4 regions of the Bariatricus sp. SGI.019 genome follow, and region 1 is predicted to be linked to each of the others. Evidence: predicted binding sites of a transcription regulator. Region 1 holds the regulator's gene; each other region holds the start of a gene.
What was found. Region 1 encodes Rex, which represses fermentation and respiration genes when NADH is low (regulators of the CRP and FNR family bind a similar motif). Its sites were predicted from a motif close to ATTGTTAANTANTTAACAAT; they were not measured.
Positions count from the first base shown of each region.

Region 1 (5,061 bases):
TACCTTATCCCCGAATTGAACATTTGAAATCTCTGTCACATCAACCATAAACTGATCCATGCAGACACGCCCCAGAATTGGTGCTTTTTTCCCTTTGATGAGAACATACCCCTTGTTAGATAAGCTTCTGGGATATCCGTCCCCATATCCTACCGGGATAGTTGCAACTCTGGTACGCTTATCCGTAACAAAAGTTCCACCATAGCTGATTGGCGTCCCAGTCTTGACCCATTTGACATGTGCTACATGGCTGATCAATTTCATCGCAGGCTTCAATGGAACATTTCCTTTAACAACTTCTTCAGACGGATACATTCCATAAGTTGCGATTCCGGCTCTTACCAGATCCATGTTCGTTTCTTCCAGATCAATGATCCCCGCACTATTGGAACAATGATAATAAGTAAATGTAACTGCCTCTTTTGTCAGAGCATCCTTCATCCAACAATACTCTTTCATCTGTTTTCTGGTAAATGACTTATCCGTCTCATCTGCTTTTGCAAAATGTGTAAACATTCCTTCCATAACGAGATTCGGCATCCTGCTAATGTTCGTAATATGCTCTACACTTTCTTGACAGGTTGGAAAACCTAGCCGTGACATTCCTGTGTCCAACTTGATATGAATATAGGCATTCTTTCCCATGCTGACTGCGAGATCTGATACTTCTCTTGCCATCTCCTCTGTATACACAGTCATACGGATTTCATGCTCAATCATTGATCTCCTCTGATCCTGGAAGATACATCCCAGTACGAGAATGGGTTTTGTGATACCTCTGTGGCGAAGGATAACTGCTTCCTCAAGCGTTGCGACTGCATAACCCCAGATGTATTCTTTCGTACTAAGAAGCCTTGCTATCTGAACAGCTCCATGCCCATATCCATCCGTTTTAATAACTGCCAGCATCTTAACACCATCTTGTATATTTGCCTTCATCATCTCAATATTATATTCTATTGCATCAAGATCAATCCTTACACAGACTCTCGTATAATTCTTCACTTTTTACCTCCTCCTGCTCTTTAAATGCATTGGATAGATACTCCGTCAAATCTCTTGCCAAAACACTATAACTTCCTTTATCGATACGGGCATAATCACCTGCTCTTCCATGTAGGTATGCTCCCAAAACAGCGGCTTTCCTACAACTGAGTCCTTGCGCCAAAAGCGCAGCTATTATTCCCGCCAGTACATCTCCAGAACCAGCTTTTGCCATTGCCGAATTACCCGACATATTTACATAGTTTCCTTCAGAAACTGATGCAACAATAGTTCTGGCATCTTTCAGTACACAAGTCCATTGACTTTTTTGAACAAATGAATCCAGTATATCCATCCTATGTTGTTTTAATTCCTCTACACTTATATGTAACAGCCGTGACATCTCTTTCATATGTGGTGTTATCACAAAATCTGTATGATGAATCTTTTGAAGATAAGCGTTATGCTCCGCAATCAGGTTCAAACCATCTGCATCAATCAGACAAGGTACTTTCACATGCTCAAGAGTTGCCTTCAATATTCTCCTGGAACGCTCACTGATTCCTATTCCAGATCCAATACAAACTGCATCTGCCCATGTTAAAAGATTTAACAACTCAGTCTTATCAAAAATGTCATAAGTTGTAATAATTGCTTCCGGAAGGAGCTGCTGTAAAATAATCCTATTTTCTTCCGGTGTATAGATCTGTACCAGTCCTGCTCCAGACATATATGCCGCTTTTGCATTCAGATAAGCCGCTCCAGACATACCTTTACTTCCTGCAATTACAAGTAACTTCCCATATGTCCCTTTATTCGAATTTTCTTTTCTGGCTGGCAGAAATTTACAATATTCCTTCTTCTCATAAGTATATGCCGTTTTTTCGGTAGCAATTATTTTTTCCGTATGGATTCCGATATCAGCTACAATCACTTTACCAGAATATTCCTTTCCGGGATAGATTGCAAGTCCCAGCTTTTCCATTTGAAAAGTCACCGTAATATCTGCACGGAAAGCAATTCCAAGGACACTTCCATGATTCGCAGATATTCCAGATGGCATATCTACAGCAAATTTTACAGCCTTTGCTTCATTCATCTTCTGAATAATCTGAAAATATTTTCCTATAATCTCACGGCTAAGTCCAACACCGAACATCGCATCTATTATGATACTATATTCGTCTTCTTTGTACTCTTTGAATATCTCAACACCTGTTTCCCTTAATTTACTCATCTGCTGTTTTGTTTCATCCGTACGATGAGATTCATTTCCTACAAAACAAACTGTCACAGGATACCCTTTTTCCTTTAAAAGTCTCGCTATCGCAAATCCATCACCACCATTATTCCCTGAACCACATACGATACACGCTTTGGACAGATCAAGCTTTTCCGCCTCCATAGTCTCTACACATCTCTTTGCAGCACGCTCCATTAACTCCATAGACGAAATTCCCAGTTCCTGTATTGTATATTGATCCGCCTTTTTCATTTGATTTCCATTAAGCAGATATCGCATAATCTCACCTTCCAAGTTCATTTTACAATATAAAAGGACGTGTAAAAACCAGCCCGTCTGCGCATGCCAGTCATTACACGTCTTTGCTTTTTATTTCTTATGTTCTTCGTTATATCGGCTAATATTGTATGATAACTGCATTAAGCTTTCAGACAAGTGTACATTTTCAACAATTATATGATCCGGCAGATTCAAATCTGTATGGGCAAAATTCCAAATTGCACGAACACCATTGTCTACCAGCATATTAGCCACTTCAATTGCCTTGTCCTTTGGAATAGTTAAAACTGCAATCTCAACATCATTCTGTTGGACAAATGACTTTAACTCATCCATCATACGAATCGGCACGCCTCTGATTGAAACACCTACCAATCTTGGGTTGACATCAAAAATTCCTTTTAATACAAATCCTCTCTTCTCAAAAGCTGCATAATTAGCAAGAGCCTGCCCCAAATTACCAGCTCCTATAATAATCATATTATGAGCCTCTTCCAAGCCAAGAATCTTACCAATCTCTGTATACAAATATTTAACGTTATAACCATAACCCTGCTGACCGAACCCACCAAAATTGTTAAGATCCTGACGAATCTGAGATGCAGTCACTTTCATACGCTTACTCAAATCGTTAGACGAGATACGCTCCACTCCATTTTCAAGTAGCTCTCCTAAGTATCGATAGTATCGTGGCAATCTACGGATGACCGCCTGGGAAATCTCTCTCTCTTCCAATAGTCTCACCTTCCATTTCATTCTAAGAAATATTATATAGAATTGTGTGAACAAAGTCAAACTTTTAGTTGTATTTTGTCCTATTTTCGCTATAATGAAAACGAGTGAAAAAGGAGGATATGAAAATAATATGATATTAGCATGTCACGGAATCAGTAAATCTTTCGGCGAAAAAGTGATTATCGCTGACGGTTCTTTTCATATAGAAGATCACGAAAAAGCAGCTCTTGTTGGTCCCAATGGAGCGGGAAAATCAACGCTTTTTAAAATGATTGTAGGTGAGCTTCCTTCTGACCGCGGAGAAGTAATTTTAACCAAAGGCAAAACCTTGGGATATCTTGCACAGCATCAGGCTATGCAAAGTGGAAGCACTATCTATGAAGAAGTGAAACTTGCCAAATCTGATATCATCGAAATGGAAACACAGATCCGTTCCATCGAATTAGAATTAAAACATTTAGAAGGTGATGCATTGACATCACGCCTTGAAACATATAATCGTCTGACAGCTTCTTTTGAACGCCAGAATGGTTATGCATATGAAAGTGAGATTAACGGGGTATTAAAAGGTCTTGGTTTTACAGAAAATGATTTTTCTAAACCCGTAGATACCCTTTCTGGGGGTCAGAAAACCCGCGTCTCTCTTGGTAAATTATTGCTCACCAAGCCAGATATCTTGCTTTTGGACGAGCCTACTAACCACTTGGATCTAAACTCTATAGCTTGGTTAGAAACTTATCTTCTGAATTATCCAGGAGCCGTTCTGATCGTATCTCATGACCGTTACTTTTTGAACAAAGTAGTGACTAAGGTCTTAGAAATCGAATCTGGAAAATTGATGACCTATAATGGAAATTACAGTGATTATGCTGCCAAAAAGCAGCAGCTTCGTGATGCTCAGATAAAAGAATATTTAAATCAGCAGCAAGAAATAAAGCATCAGGAAGCCGTAATTGAAAAGCTTCGTTCTTTTAATCGTGAGAAATCTATTAAGCGTGCAGAAAGCCGTGAAAAGATGTTGGAAAAGATCCGTCCTGTAGAGAAACCCTTGGAAGCAAATAATGAGATTCACTTAACATTAGAGCCTTCTTGTGTCAGCGGTAACGATGTTCTGTCTGTTGAACATCTAAGTAAATCATTTCCAAATCAAGTTCTGTTTCAAGATATAAGTTTTGACATTAAACGCGGGGAACATGTTGCAATCATCGGTGACAATGGAACGGGGAAAACAACACTTTTAAAAATCTTAAATCAGGTAATATCAGCAGATTCCGGTACATTTACATTGGGAACTAATGTAGCGATCGGATACTATGATCAGGAACACCATGTACTACATATGGAAAAAACCATTTTTGACGAAATTTCAGATGATTACCCGGATTTGACTAACACGAAGATCAGAAATATGCTGGCCGCTTTTTTATTTACTGGGGATGATGTGTTTAAACGGATCGGTGACCTAAGCGGTGGAGAACGTGGCAGAGTATCTTTAGCGAAGCTGATGCTTTCGAAAGCTAATTTTCTGATTCTTGACGAACCAACAAACCACTTGGATATTCCATCAAAAGAAATTCTGGAAAAAGCATTGAACAACTATACCGGAACTATCTTATATGTTTCACACGATCGTTATTTTATCAATCAGACAGCAACAAGGATCCTTGATCTGGTGAATCAGACTTTTGTAAATTATATAGGGAATTATGACTATTATCTTGAAAAAAAAGACGAGCTAACAACCATTTATGCTGGTGCCCCGTCTTCTGTTTATATTCCAGGAACTGCAAATTCTGCTATATCTTCTGGCAAAGACTCTG
Region 1 is NZ_JBNPOQ010000017.1:38,703-43,763, reverse strand. Features, by position in the region: gene alr (alanine racemase) at 1-1,005, opposite strand, end outside; gene ACQRD1_RS11420 (NAD(P)H-hydrate dehydratase) at 971-2,506, opposite strand; gene ACQRD1_RS11415 (redox-sensing transcriptional repressor Rex) at 2,597-3,241, opposite strand; gene ACQRD1_RS11410 (ABC-F family ATP-binding cassette domain-containing protein) at 3,372-5,061, shown strand, end outside.

Region 2 (5,061 bases), on a different contig from region 1:
AATTTTGTCTTACTTCTCATATTCAGATAATTCCTTTCTGTCTTTCGAAAATAACATCAGCGATCTGCTAATCTTATTCTGAGCCTGTTCATACGCCTGTTCTCCATGTTCGATTAACTTTTCTACAACCTGTTTCTGTCCGGCTGGTGCAAATAGGATCGTATCCTTTGCCGGCACCATAATGATCAGATCGTCTTTTAATTTGTCTACACAAACTTGCCAGATATGCTTAAAGCATAAAGCACTTGCTTCATGGTGTCCGTCTGCAAGAACCGCAAATCCGCCATACCAGGTATTTGCAATGACAAATTCTACATCTCTGTTCAAATTCTCACAAGCTGTGTGATATAATTCCTCAATATCGCATTCCGGCGGAAGCATATTATCCTTTAGAACTTCATATGCTTCATCGCTTCTTTTAATAACAAATATAATCTTCAAATCACCGATAAATGCCACAACAGGAGTATCCTGTTCAGAAATCCTCTTGCCATTCAAGGCCTGTGTATCTGTAAGTTCTTCTTTTATCCAAGGATAAATATGTTTTTTTATATTGTCATATTTATAATGCTCTTCTTCATATTTTTTCATATGCATTCCTCTCAATCTTAAATTCTATATTCTATTCTAACAAAGTTTGCTTTATAAAGCAATTTGTTGTATAATATGTTGTGCACTTATCGTAGATAGAAAGGATATGAATATGATAAACCCAAAAAAGGAACGTATATTACGGTCACTCATAGCGATTGCTATCTCCACCGTAACAATTGCTTCTACAAATATTCTGGTATTCGCAGCGCCTTCTGCTGATGAATTGGAGATAACGACTGGTGGATTACAAGATCAGTTAGATGATTTGAACAGCCAATTATCTGCTCTAAGCGCTGAGTTGGACTCTGCCGCAGCTCAGATTGAGGACTTATCAGCTGAGGTCGAGAAAGCCAAGCTGGATTTGGCCGCAGCTCAATTAAATGAAGAACTGCAGTATGATTCCATGAAAGATAGAATCAAATTCATGTATGAAGGTGGCAATGTTTCTTTATTGCAGATATTATTTTCTTCAGAAGATATGGCTGATTTTCTGAATAAGGCAGAATATGTCTCAACTATCAGTGAGTATGACAGACATATGTTGGACGAGTTAAAAGAGGTTCGTGTCAATGTAGAAAAAAAACAAGAGGATCTGACTGCAAAGCAGGAAGAACTTGCACAAATGCAAAGTGATCTGACCGCAAAAGAAGAAGAGCTCAACTCAAAGATTGCTTCTACTTCCGGACAATTGGATGATTATAAAGAACAGCTGGACCGTGCACGTGCCGCTGAGGAAGCAAGTAAAACTGCACAGAATAATCAGATTGCTGGTTCTGTCACATCGCCTGGCAATGGTGGTCAGAACAACAATGGTTCTTCAGGTTCAACTACCAACGGAGGAAATCCAATCGATGCTTCCACCTCAGATGTAGCTTTGTTTGCCGCTTTACTCCAATGTGAGGCCGGTAATAGCTATGATGGTATGTTAGCTGTAGCAACGGTTATCATGAACCGTGTTGCCAGCCCGAGTTATCCAAGCACCTTACGCGGTGTCATTTATCAGTCTGGACAATTTAGTCCTACCTGGAACGGTTCTTTGGAGCGTGTCCTTGCAAAGGGACCATCCTCCACAGCATATTCTGTTGCACAGGCCGCTTTGGGCGGTGCACGGCACTCTGCGGTTATTCATTGCTATAACTTCAATTATGCTGGTTCTGGAGTTCAGGGAATTAATATTGGTGGAAATGTCTTTTATTAATATTTTAATATGATATTTTTATCTTGCTTATTAACTTCGCAGATAGATAATATGTATCTCATCATATAACATAAGAGAGAGGATATGGAATTTATTTTCCGTATTCTCTCTCTTTTACTTTATTCTCTTTTACTCTATTCTCTTTTACTTTATTCTCTTTTATTCAACATGGCTATTGATAATCCATAACGTCAATCCATTTCATGAGGAAATCTTTTTCCAGCTCATTATCTTTTTCTAACTGTGATGCTGCTACGATTGGAAGCCATTGCTGTACATACTGCTTTGCAGTGTCACTCTTCTTGCAGAAAAGCTTCATATAGAGGTCAGCTGCATCCTGATCTTTCAGTGCAAAAAGAAGGTAAGTCATAGCTGCATCCGCACTGGCATTTCCCTGGGTCGCATGCGCCCAGTCAACAACCGTCATCTTGCCATTCTTTCCTACAATTACATTACTTGGATTAAAATCACCGTGGCAAAGCTTAGTGTGCTTCGGCATACTCTCCAGACGGGTCAACAATTCATACCTCTGTGTTGCATCTAATTCTTTTAGTCCATTAATCTGTCTCGCCAGTTTATCCTTTAATTTGTTAAGCATCGGCGCTTTCTTACTCTGAACCTTCAGCTGCAGATCCACAAAATCTGACATATATTTTTCCAGATTATCATGGTCCACCTTCATCATCTCTTCCAAAGTCTTTCCTTCTTTATACTCTATAACCAGAGCCCATTTGCCATCAATCTGTGTAACCTCTTTTAATTGCGGAATATCCAATCCTGATTCCTCTACTCTTACTGTATTCAACGCCTCATTAAACACTGCAGATTTTGGATGTGTGGTCTCGAATACCTTGACAATCTCTTTATCGCATTTGTAGACTTCTTTGTACGGACGTTTCACGATCAAATTACTTCCTTCAAGTTTCATAAGCTGTGCCTCCTTGTATAATACTTCCGATCTTTTATTTGTTAACTGCATTATACACCCTTAAATTTCATTTGGAAAGAGTAATTTGATATTTTTTTAACTTATTTTTATTGCATATTTTTATTGTTAAATAATTAACTTTATTCATTTGGGTACACCCCTTTTTCCATTTAGGTACACCACAAAACACAATTAGGGACGTAGACTTTTTTAAAAAGTCTACGTCCCTAATATTAACCGTAGTAACACTTCAGATAGATTTCTTTCATTTCTTTCATGAGTGGATATCTCGGGTTTGCTCCTGTACACTGGTCGTTGAAGGCTTGTTCAACCATATCATCCAATGTATCGAGGAAGTATTTCTCGTCGATTCCGTATTCTTTGATGGATTTTTTGATTCCAATCTTTTCTTTGAGGTCTTCCAGTTTTGCGAGGAAGTTTTCGAATACTTCTTCGTCTGTCTTGCCTTGGCATCCGGCGAAGCGTCCTAATTCTGCGTATCTTGCAAGTGCGTGTGGATACTGGTACTGGGAGAATGTTCCCATCTTGGTCGGAACTTCTGCTGCATTGTATCTCATGACTTCTGTCAGGAGAACTGCGTTTGCGACACCGTGTGGCAAGTGATGGAATGCTCCAAGTTTGTGGGCCATGGAGTGGTTCAGGCCAAGGAAAGCATTTGCGAATGCCATACCAGCCATACAGGATGCATTTGCCATCTTTTCTCTTGCGATTGGGTCATTGGCTCCGTTTGCATATGCAGATGGCAGATAATCGAATACCATCTTAACGGCTTTCATTGCAAGTCCATCTGTGTAGTCTGTTGCCATAATGGATACGTATGCTTCGATTGCATGTGTCATAACGTCGATACCGGATGCGCTTGTCAGTCCTTTTGGAGCTGTCATTGCATTATCTACGTCGACGATTGCCATATCTGGAAGTAATTCGTAATCTGCAATCGGCCATTTTACGCCTGTCTCTGCATCAGTGATGATGGCAAATGGTGTCACTTCAGAACCTGTACCAGAAGATGTCGGGATTGCAACAAAGTAGGCTTTCTCTCCCATTTTTGGGAAGGTAAATACTCTCTTGCGAATATCCATGAAGTCCATAGCCATGTCTTCAAAGTTTGCTTCTGGATGCTCATACATCAGCCACATAATCTTCGCTGCATCCATTGCAGATCCACCGCCAAGTGCGATGATTGTATCTGGTTCAAATGCTCTCATCTGGTCTGTTCCTTTTTGTGCACACTGCAGAGTCGGATCTGGTGCTACTTCATAGAAGCATGTATGCTGAATTCCCATCTGGTCTAATTTCTCTTCAATTGGTTTTACATAACCATTTTTATATAAGAAGGTATCTGTTACGATAAATGCTTTTTTCTTGTGCATCACTGTTCCGAGTTCATCGAGTGCCACCGGCATACAGCCTTTCTTAAAGTATACTTTCTCAGGTGTTCTAAACCACAGCATATTTTCTCTCCTCTCTGCGACCGTCTTAATGTTAATCAGATGTTTTACACCTACGTTCTCAGATACAGAGTTGCCTCCCCAAGAACCACATCCAAGTGTAAGAGATGGAGCAAGTTTAAAGTTATAAAGATCACCGATACCGCCCTGAGAAGATGGAGTATTGATTAAGATACGACAAGTCTTCATTGCTTCTGCATGTTTTGCAATCTTCTCTTTCTCTGCAGGATGAATATACAGAGAAGATGTATGTCCATATCCGCCATCTGCTACCAACTGTTCAGCTTTTGCAAGGGCTTCATCAAATGTTTTTGCTCGGTACATTCCAAGTACCGGAGATAATTTCTCATGCGCAAATTCTTCAGAGATATCAACGGATTCCACTTCACCGATTAAGATCTTGGTATCTTCCGGGACATCTACACCTGCGAGTTTTGCAATCTCATATGCAGATTTTCCTGGGATCTTATTATTTAAGGCACCGTTGATAATGATAGTCTTACGAACTTTATCCAGCTCTTCGCCTTTTTTCAGGAAATAGCATCCACGATATGCAAATTCTTTCTTTACTTCATCATAGATACTGTCGAGCACCGTTACAGACTGTTCGGATGCACAGATCATACCATTGTCAAATGTTTTAGAATGAATGATAGAATTTACTGCCATCTTGATATCTGCTGTCTCGTCAATAATAACAGGAGTATTTCCAGGTCCAACGCCAAGTGCCGGTTTTCCTGAAGAGTATGCAGCCTTCACCATTCCAGGTCCACCTGTTGCAAGGATAATATCTGCATCTCTCATAACTGTATTGGTAAGTTCCAGGGACGGAACGTCAATCCATCCGATAATTCCTTCCGGTGCTCCTG
Region 2 is NZ_JBNPOQ010000001.1:50,645-55,705, forward strand. Features, by position in the region: gene ACQRD1_RS00255 (Cof-type HAD-IIB family hydrolase) at 1-20, opposite strand, end outside; gene ACQRD1_RS00260 (hypothetical protein) at 10-591, opposite strand; gene ACQRD1_RS00265 (cell wall hydrolase) at 704-1,792, shown strand; gene ACQRD1_RS00270 (aminoglycoside phosphotransferase family protein) at 1,965-2,720, opposite strand; gene adhE (bifunctional acetaldehyde-CoA/alcohol dehydrogenase) at 2,954-5,061, opposite strand, start outside.
Region 2: ACQRD1_RS00270 (aminoglycoside phosphotransferase family protein) is a predicted target of Rex. The motif match lies at 2,843-2,862, and genes of this name have one in related genera.

Region 3 (5,061 bases), on a different contig from region 1:
CTTGCCTTAAAATGTTCTCCTACATACTCGCTCTGATGGAAATCGGCAGTAGGAACAACATATGCATCAATCCCTTTTTCAGCCATCAAAGCACGAAGTTTTGCAATTCTTTCTGCTACAATTGTCATAATCAATTGCCTCCTTTATATTGTAATTTCATTATGAAATACACAGATATATTTTGGAAAATGTGATTTCCTGTAGAAAAAAAGGCTCCCGGGGAACCGGGAGCCCTTTCCTTCAAAAAGTAAATCCTTTTATGTATTGACTTATTTACCGCCAACCATTTCGTCAAATTTCTTCGTGAACGCTAACATGATAACACCGCAGGCGATGATCAGGATTGTAACGATACCGTAAGCTTTAACGAATGAGAACTGTGCAAGGAAGTTGTAAAGTGGACCATATCCTTTTCCAGCGAAGAAAATGATGAGTGGCCATACACCAAGCAATGTTCCAAGCAGTTTCTTAGGAGCATATTTGTTGATGAAAGAGTTTCCAAGTGGTGAGAAGATAACTTCACCGACAGACATAGCAACAGCTGTCAGGATGATAACCCAGATACCAACTGGATCTTTTGTTCCTTCACCGCTAAGGAATGCAGCAAGTACCATGGATGCTGTACAAAGACCAAGGATAATAATACCTACAGATGTCTTTGTGAACATTCCCCAGTCGCCCTGTGGTCTTTGTTTCATCTTAGCCCAGATTCCAGCGAATACAGGACAAAGAATAATACAAAGAAGACCATTCATAGAGTCAAACCATGCAGTAGGCATCTGGAAAGAACCGATGTTCCAGTTAGCCCATCCGGAACCGCCCTGCTCAATTGGACCAAATTCATAGTAAACTGGCATGTAAGCCATGTACCAGATTAACCAGAATACACCAGAGAACAGTGTTACGATTAAGATAGCGATAACACGATTTTTCTCAAGCTTTGTAAGAGGAGCATTGTCTTTCTCTTTGTCAGCTTTGTCAACATCTTCAGTTCTGTTGTCAACAAGGAATGGTTTCTTACCAGCATCACCTAAGAACTTCATTCCAAAGAGCCACCATGCACAGTCGATGAACATGAAGATTCCGCAAAGAAGGAACATGAAGCGATAGCTGTAGTTTGTAGCAACAAGAGTCAGGAATGTTGTTCCGCAGAATGAACCAATATTAACGAATGAATACTGGATACTGAAGATAGAGTCCAAAGTATCTGCGTCAGCTAATGGGAACAGACGTCCGTTGATACCAGATACATTTCCTTTGAAGAAACCTGTACCGATAGCAATCAGGATAATCATAACCCAAACCATACCTTTGCTCTGTGCCTGCCATGCACATAAATAACCAAGACCCATTAAAATCTCTCCGATTGGAACGAGGAGTCTTGGGCTAATCCAACGGTCAGCAATGTATCCACCGATAACTGGTGTGATATAAGTAAATGCTACCAGGTTGGAACTCATCAACGCACCCTCAGCTTTGGAAAGTCCAAGACCTCCTTCTGCTGCAGAAAGAACGATGAAGATGGCAACGCCCCATTTAGCAGCGTAGTATGCAAGTCTTTCAAGAGTGAAAGAGAAACTACATACATAGAAACCAAATGGCCATTTCTTTTTTGTTGTTTCCATTTTTAACCCTCCAATTAAAAATATAGTATTGTTTCGGTTTTTGTGTAGAAAAATGTCTACATTTAAAAACCATGATAAATATATCATAAATTAGACTAAAGTACAATAAAAAGTTAAGAAAAAGTTAATGAATAGTGCAAAATTCACAGTTGCTTTAACGTGCTGCCATGATAACTTGATATAATAAAAAAATAATTCGATAATATTTTAACAGAAAAATGCGAAAAGTATTGCATGGAGAGAAGAAAAACGATATAATACAATTGGCAAAAATTTGGTTCTACTTTACAATTAAGTATCAACCCAATTTAAATATGTAAGAAAATGGAGGACTATACTATGGGCAACATGGCAACAGAAAATGTAGCAAGTGCAAGAATTGCTTCTTTACTTGATGCAGGAAGCTTTGTTGAAATCGGTGGTGCTGTTACTGCCAGAAGCACTGATTTTAACATGCAGGAAAAAGACACTCCGGCTGATGGTGTAATTACTGGTTATGGAGTAATTGACGGAAATTTAGTATATGTATATAGCCAGGACGCAACGGTATTAAATGGAGCAATTGGTGAGATGCATGCGAAAAAGATTTCAAATATCTATGATATGGCAATGAAGATGGGTGCGCCGGTAATCGGTCTTGTAGACTGTGCTGGTTTTAGACTTCAGGAAGCGACAGATGCATTAGAGGCATTTGGTAATCTGTACTTAAAACAATCAATGGCTTCTGGTGTGATTCCACAGATTACAGCAATCTTTGGGACTTGTGGTGGTGGACTTGCTCTCGTCCCTGCTTTGACAGATTTTACCTTCATGGAAGCATCTGATGCAAAGTTATTTGTGAATTCACCAAATGCAATTCCTGGCAATGAGATTTCAAAGCTGGATACCTCTTCTGCAGAATATCAGAGTGAAAAGTCTGGTCTTGTAGATGTGGTGGGAACAGAAGCAGAAATCCTTGAAAATATTCGTGCCCTAATTTGTATGCTTCCTTGTAATAATGAGGAAAATGTTGCCTACGATGAGTGTACAGATGATCTCAACCGTGTATGTGAAGGGATTGAAAATGCAGTTGAAGATACTGCAATTGCACTGGCCAATATTTCTGATAGCAACGTGTTCTTTGAGACGAAAAAGAATTTTGCAAAGGATATGGTGACCGGATTTATTCGATTGAATGGGATGACAGTGGGTGCTGTTGCGAACCGTTCAAAAGTATACAATGAAAATGCAGAAGTTGTCGCAGAATTTGATGGCTCCTTGTCTGCTCATGGAGCAAGAAAAGCAGCGGAATTTATAACATTTTGTGATGCTTTTAATATTCCGATTCTTTCTTTGACAAACGTGTCTGGATTTAAAGCCGGAAAATGTGAAGAAAGAAATCTTGCGAGAGAAGCTGCAAAGCTTACTTATGCATTTGCCAATGCAACAGTTCCAAAAGTGAATGTTGTGATTGGAAAAGCATTTGGAAGTGCTTATGTAGCAATGAATAGTAAGTCTATCGGTGCAGATATAGTGTATGCATGGACAACTGCAGAGATTGGTATGATGGATGCAAATCTTGCAGCTAAGATTATGTATGCAAATTCTGATTCGGCTACTGTAAAAGAAAAAGCAGCAGAATACAAAGAATTGCAGTCAAGCCCGCTTTCAGCAGCAAGAAGAGGATATGTAGATACGATTATTGAACCAGCTGATACCAGAAAATATGTCATCGGTGCATTTGAGATGTTATTTACCAAGAGAGAAGAACGCCCGATGAAAAAACATGGTGCAGTTTAGAGAGGTGAGGTAAAGTGAGAAAAAAGATTAGTTTATTACTCTGTGTGCTTGCGACAATGCTCTGCTTTACCGCATGTGGAAGCGGCAATAAAACAATGGATTATGATGAAGCTACCATTGAACAGACGACAGAATTTCTGTTGAGTTATTGTGCGAGTACCGATGAAGCAACGCTCGAACAGTGGAAGTCCATGACAGATTTTAATGTTGAGCTACAGTTGACTGAGGCTGGGATCCCTGTTACGCAGGAAAGTTTCCTTGGAGCATTGGAGGCGTGGCAAGCGGCTACTAAAGAGTGTGGTGAATATATAGGTCATGGTGATTATACATTTGAGGCATCTACAGATGAACTTAAAGTTACAACAGCAGTTGAGTTCTCAGACCGTGAAGCAACGATTACATTTGTATTTGATGAAGATTCTTATCTGGACAGCATGACAGTTGATGCAGAATATTCAACAGGAGAAATATTGGAAAAAGCAGGATTAAATACGATACTTGGAATGGGAACGGTATTTATAGTACTGATTTTTATTTCATTCCTGATTTCCTTATTTAAATATATTCCTGCGATTGAGAAAAAATTCAAAAAGCAGCCTGTACAGGAAGTTAAGACAGAGAAAGCTCCTGTTCAGAATCTTTCTGCAGTTGAGACTCCGGTCGCAGATGATCTGGAATTGATCGCAGTCATTTCTGCAGCAATTGCTGCCGCCAGAGAGGCAGAAGGATGCAGCAAAGATGGATTTGTTGTAAGAAGTATTAGACGTCGTCCGTCAAATAAATGGAATGCATAACTACCCAAAGGAGGAATTTAAAATGAAAAATTATACAATTACAGTAAACGGAAATGTATATGATGTAACAGTAGAAGAAAAAGGTGCAGGTGTGGCATCGGCTGCGCCAGTAGCAGCACCAAAGGCCGCACCTGCTGCAGCACCAGCAGCACCAAAGACTGCTGCACCGGCTGCAGGAGCAGGTTCTGTTGAAGTAAAAGCCGGAGCTGCAGGAAAAGTGTTCAAGATTGAAGCAAATGTTGGACAGAGTGTAAAAAGAGGCGATGCGGTTGTAATTATTGAAGCAATGAAGATGGAAATTCCAGTTGTGGCACCAGAAGATGGAACAGTGGCAAGTATTGATGTGGCAGTTGGTGATGCTGTAGAATCAGGAGCTGTTCTTGCTACATTAAACTAGAGACATAATCTGATTATGTTTATTTAACACGACTGGAGGTTAAAAAATGGAATATATAACAACAACATTAGGAAACCTCGTGCATCAGACAGCATTTTTCAGTCTCACATGGGGCAATTTGATCATGATTGCAGTTGCATGTTTTTTCCTATATTTAGCAATCAGACATGGGTTTGAACCTCTGCTCCTGGTACCAATTGCGTTCGGTATGCTTCTTGTAAATATCTATCCAGATATTATGTTGCATGCAGATGAGGCAGCCAATGGAACCGGAGGATTACTTTACTACTTCTATGTTTTGGATGAGTGGTCAATTCTTCCGTCTCTGATATTCCTCGGGGTAGGTGCGATGACAGATTTTGGGCCATTGATTGCTAATCCAAAGAGTTTCCTGCTGGGAGCAGCAGCGCAGTTTGGAATTTTTGCAGCATATCTTGGTGCAATGGCAATGGGATTCTCTGATAAA
Region 3 is NZ_JBNPOQ010000020.1:5,742-10,802, forward strand. Features, by position in the region: gene ACQRD1_RS12060 (aminopeptidase P family N-terminal domain-containing protein) at 1-128, opposite strand, end outside; gene ACQRD1_RS12065 (peptide MFS transporter) at 270-1,625, opposite strand; gene ACQRD1_RS12070 (acyl-CoA carboxylase subunit beta) at 1,965-3,404, shown strand; gene ACQRD1_RS12075 (OadG family transporter subunit) at 3,419-4,198, shown strand; gene ACQRD1_RS12080 (biotin/lipoyl-containing protein) at 4,221-4,595, shown strand; gene ACQRD1_RS12085 (sodium ion-translocating decarboxylase subunit beta) at 4,642-5,061, shown strand, end outside.
Region 3: ACQRD1_RS12070 (acyl-CoA carboxylase subunit beta) is a predicted target of Rex. The motif match lies at 1,821-1,840, and genes of this name have one in related genera.

Region 4 (5,061 bases), on a different contig from region 1:
CATAACTTTCTGCACGTCCAAGAATGATACAGTTAACTACGATCAGCGGAATATAAATTCCAAGTGAATCATACAAACTTGGAACAAAACCTTCCAGCAAAAATTGTACAATTGTTACGAAAGATGCTACGACTACGATGAATGCCGGCATTCTGACAGAATCCGGAATAATCTTACGCAGCATGGAAATCAACATATTTGACAGTACAAGTACGACCGTTGTAGAAAGGCCCATACCTACACCGTTAATAGCGGATGTTGTTACCGCCAGGGTCGGACACATACCTAACATCAAAACGAAGGTAGGATTTTCTTTGATCAGACCGTTATATAATCGTTCCGTACATTTATTCATCTTTTAACTACCTCCTATTGAAATGCATTCTGATAATAACCAAGAGCAGCATTGACAGCTCCGGTCACTGCTCTTGAAGTAATAGTTGCACCACTTAATGCATCGATAGGTTCACCATCTCCGCCGTCTTTTGACACAACAAACTTCTCAGCCTGTTTTCCTTCATACTGGCCATAGAATGCAGGCTCTGTTGCTTTCATACCAAGACCTGCTGTTTCACTAATAGATAAAATAGACACACCGTTTACAGTACCATCAGTTGTTATACCTACTGTAATCTGAATACTTCCGCCAAATCCGTCTTTATCTGTAGTTGTAATAACATATCCCTGATCACCTACTGTACAAACTTCATCAATCGTTGCATTCACGCCCATATCGGCGATTGCCTGATCTGCAGCCTTCTGATCTACTTCGGTCTCCTCAAAATCATTCAGATCAGCTTCCGGGAATACTGCCTGCCATGCTTCTTTTTTGGACTTTTCCTGCACCTGAGCAATCGGGTCTTTTGTAATCTCATAGACCACACCGAGTGCAAGACCTGCGATCAAAGTGATCATTGTAAGAATCAATGTATTTTTCAGAATCTTATTCATTATTTTTCTCCTCCTTTACCAAATGGTTTTGGAAGAGTAACCCTCTCGATCAATGGAACAATAAGGTTACTGATGATGATTGCATAAGATACTCCTTCTGCTGAACCGCCGAAAAGACGGAACAATCCAGTCAGTACACCTAACAGAATTCCATATACATACTGGCCCTTCTTCGTAATTGGAGATGTTACATAATCGGTAGCCATGAACCATGCACCAAGCATCAAACCACCGCCGCACAGATGTGCAGTAATATATTGAGGATCAAAGAATCCAACATTCGGATTTGCAAACGGTCCGAAGATACCAATAAAAATTATAAAAGATACAATATAAGTTCCTGGGATTCTAAGATCAATAATCCCTTTCAAAATCAAAATAATTGCACCAATAATAATCGCAATTACAGATGTTTCACCAATAGTTCCTGGGATAGTACCGATCAGCATATCCATAGAATTTACAGCCTCTCCAGCTTTCAGCTGTGCCAAAGGTGTAGGACCAGATACTCCATCATATACAAATGTAGTCATCTGGCTTGTGAAAGAAATTAACAGGAAACATCTTGCTCCGAGTGCCGGGTTCATAAAGTTCTGTCCCAGACCACCAAATAACTGTTTTACAATCAGAATGGCAAAGATACCACCGATAACACCCATCCACCATGGAGCTGAAGCCGGCATATTCAGGCCAAGTAAAAGACCTGTAACAACGGCACTCCAATCGCCGATTGTAATTTTCTTGTGCATTAATTTTTCATATATGTACTCTGTCAGAACAGATGCTGCAGTTGTACTGATCAGCATAATAAGCGCTGACAATCCAAAGTTCCATACACCAAAGGCTGAAGCCGGCAACAGTGCAATCGTTACCCACATCATAATACTGCTTGTGGTGTCTTTGGAACGAATGTGTGGTGAAGATGACATTTTTAATTTGTTCTCACTCACGTTTGTTCACCTCTTCCTCTTCTATTTGACTATTTTTTCTTTTTGCGGTTTGCCATCGCAATCTTTCTCATTGAACCAATTGCCTGTTTTAATGGGCGCTTTGCAGGACATACAAAACTACAAGAACCACATTCCATACATTCCAGACCTTCATGTTTTGTAAACGTCTCTTCGTCATGATGTTCTGCATAATCTGCAAGTCTTGACGGAATCAATCTACTTGGACAGGCATCTACACAACGTCCACAATTGATACATGCAGATGGTTCATATTGAGCCACTTCATCTTTTGTAAAGCCAAGAATAGACGAAGAAGTCTTAGTGACCGGCACATCCAGTGTAAACATAGAGAATCCCATCATCGGACCACCGGAGATTAATTTTTCCGGTTCACTTTTGAATCCACCAGCAGCCTCTACAAGTTCAGCCTGATTTGTTCCAAATGGTACTCTGAAGTTACCTGGTTCATTTACTGCATTTCCACTCACAGTAACAACTCGTTCCATAGATGGTTTTCCTTCTGCCACTGCCTGATAAATACTGATCAATGTTGCCACGTTATCTACAACACATCCTGCATCTGCCGGAAGCATTGCCGAATTAATTGCTCTTCCAGTTGTTGCATAAATCAATTGACGCTCACCACCCTGTGGATACTTGGTCTTTAACGCAAGTACTTCCATACGTGGTTCATCCTTTGTCAGTTCTTTTAACTTTTCAATACAATCCGGTTTATTATCTTCTACTCCAAAAACACCTTTTGCATTATCAAAAAGCTTTAATACAATTTTCATACCGCCGACTAATTTTTCCGGCGTCTCCATGATTGATCTGTAGTCAGCGGTGATATATGGTTCACACTCTGCACAGTTAGCAATAATGTAATCAATCTTTTCTGGTTCTTTCGGTGACAGTTTGACTCTCGTTGGGAATCCTGCACCACCCATACCTACAACACCAGCATTACCGATTGTATTGAGGATTTCTTCTTTTGTCATCTCATCCAAAGGTTTCACTTCTGGATATTGCACTTCCTCATATTCACCGTCATTTTCAATAACGATACTGTTTACCATACCCCCTGTTGGATTTAAATGTGGGGCAATCGCCTTAACTGTTCCGGAAACCGATGCATAGATAGGCGCAGACACAAACCCCCCGGCTTCTGCTATCATCTGACCCTTTAAAACACGATCCCCTACAGCCACTATCGGATTGGCCGGAGCGCCAATATGCTGAGAAACTGGATATACCAAATCCCCTTTGGGTTTTACTTCGACAATCGCCTTATCTTTTGCCAGGCTCTTGCCGTCATCCGGATGAATACCACCCTTAAATGTTAACAATGCCATCCTTTTTCCTTCCTTCCTTTTTACTCTTTATATACTATACATGAAAACTCCCTAATAATCCAGTAAATCCAGGGATTTCATTGTATATTTCCGCAAACATCTTGTCGAAATTTTAACATATAAAAGATAGAGACCTAGCGGTCTCTATCTCTACAATCCCAACAATATTCAACATGCAAATTATTCTTCGCTAGTTTCCTCTTCAGCACTTTCATCCACGCTTTCTGCCTCAGTCTGTTCATTTGCTGCCGGCTCTAAAGCTTTCATACTTAAACTGATTTTTTTCTCATCCTCATTAAGGTCGACAATCTTAGCCGTAATTTCCTGACCTACAGACAATACATCTGACGGCTTGTCCACATGATTTCTTGAAATCTGAGAAACATGAAGCAATGCATCTACTCCAGGTGCAAGTTCAACAAATGCACCAAAATCAGTCATTCTAGCAACTCTTCCTTCAATCACAGTACCAACTGCATATTTTTCTGCTGCATTCGCCCATGGATTAGTCTCCGGGAATTTCAAACTCAAGGCAATCTTTGTATCATTGATTTCTTTAATCATTACTTCTAATGTCTCACCAACTTTGAATACCTTCTTTGGATTCTCAACACGTCCCCAAGACATTTCAGAAATATGAAGAAGTCCATCAACTCCACCAAGATCAATAAACGCGCCAAAATCTGTCACATTTTTAACAGTTCCTTCCATTCTGTCTCCAGCCTGGATCTTAGCAAATAATTCTTTTTGCTTTTCTGCACGTTCAGCAACAAGTAACTGTCTTCTGTCTCCAATTACGCGATTTCTTCTAGGATTAAACTCACTGATTACAAATTCAATCTCCTGATCCTGATACTTACTCAAATCTTTTTCATAAGTATCTGACACAAGGCTTGCAGGGATAAACACTCTTGCTTCATCAATCACAACACTTAATCCACCGCCAAGAATCTGAGCAACAGGAGCCTTTAACACCTCATGATTCTCATAAGCCTCTCTCAATCTTTCATTTCCTTTTTCTGCTGCAAGTCTCTTATAGGTCAAAAGCACCTGACCTTCTCCATCATTAACTTTCAGGACTTTTGCAGTCATTGCATCACCAACGGATACCATAGTCGTTAAATCTGCATTTGCTTCGTTTGTGTACTCGCTTCTTGTAATGATACCGTCTGCCTTGTAACCTATATTCAAGATGATTTCATCGGGCTTTACATCGATGACAGTACCATCTACGACCTCTCCATTTCTTATTGTTTTGAATGACTCTTCCAACATTTGTTCAAAAGTTAATTCTGACATTATTTTGAACCTCCTCAATTATATTATTGGGCGTGGATGCCCCTGCTGTAATACCTACTGTTTCCACGGACCTTAATTGATTCATATCCAAATCGTCAAGTGTCTGTATATAGTACGTATTCAAACATTCATTCTTACATATTTCAAATAACTTCTGAGTATTTGAACTACGTTTGTCGCCGATAACCACCATAGCATCTACTCTCTTTGCAATTTCACAAGCCTCCTCCTGACGTTCCTTTGTTGCATTGCAAATCGTATTTAAAACAATTATATCATACCCCTTTTTTGAGATTATTTCAACTAAATCTTTGAATTTATTGTAATTAAATGTCGTCTGAGAAACGACGCAGACCCTCTGTTCAGCATCTTTCAACTGAAACTGTCTGGCATCTTCTGCTGTCTGTACAACAATTACTTGTTTTCCTGCCCACCCTTTGATTCCTTCTACCTCCGGATGTTCGCTGTTACCAATAATGACAATAAATGCCCCTTTTTTGCTTTCTTCC
Region 4 is NZ_JBNPOQ010000020.1:16,962-22,022, reverse strand. Features, by position in the region: gene rsxE (electron transport complex subunit RsxE) at 1-355, opposite strand, end outside; gene ACQRD1_RS12135 (RnfABCDGE type electron transport complex subunit G) at 370-951, opposite strand; gene ACQRD1_RS12130 (RnfABCDGE type electron transport complex subunit D) at 951-1,880, opposite strand; gene rsxC (electron transport complex subunit RsxC) at 1,931-3,253, opposite strand; gene rpsA (30S ribosomal protein S1) at 3,434-4,552, opposite strand; gene ispH (4-hydroxy-3-methylbut-2-enyl diphosphate reductase) at 4,533-5,061, opposite strand, start outside.
Region 4: rsxC (electron transport complex subunit RsxC) is a predicted target of Rex. The motif match lies at 3,354-3,373, and genes of this name have one in related genera.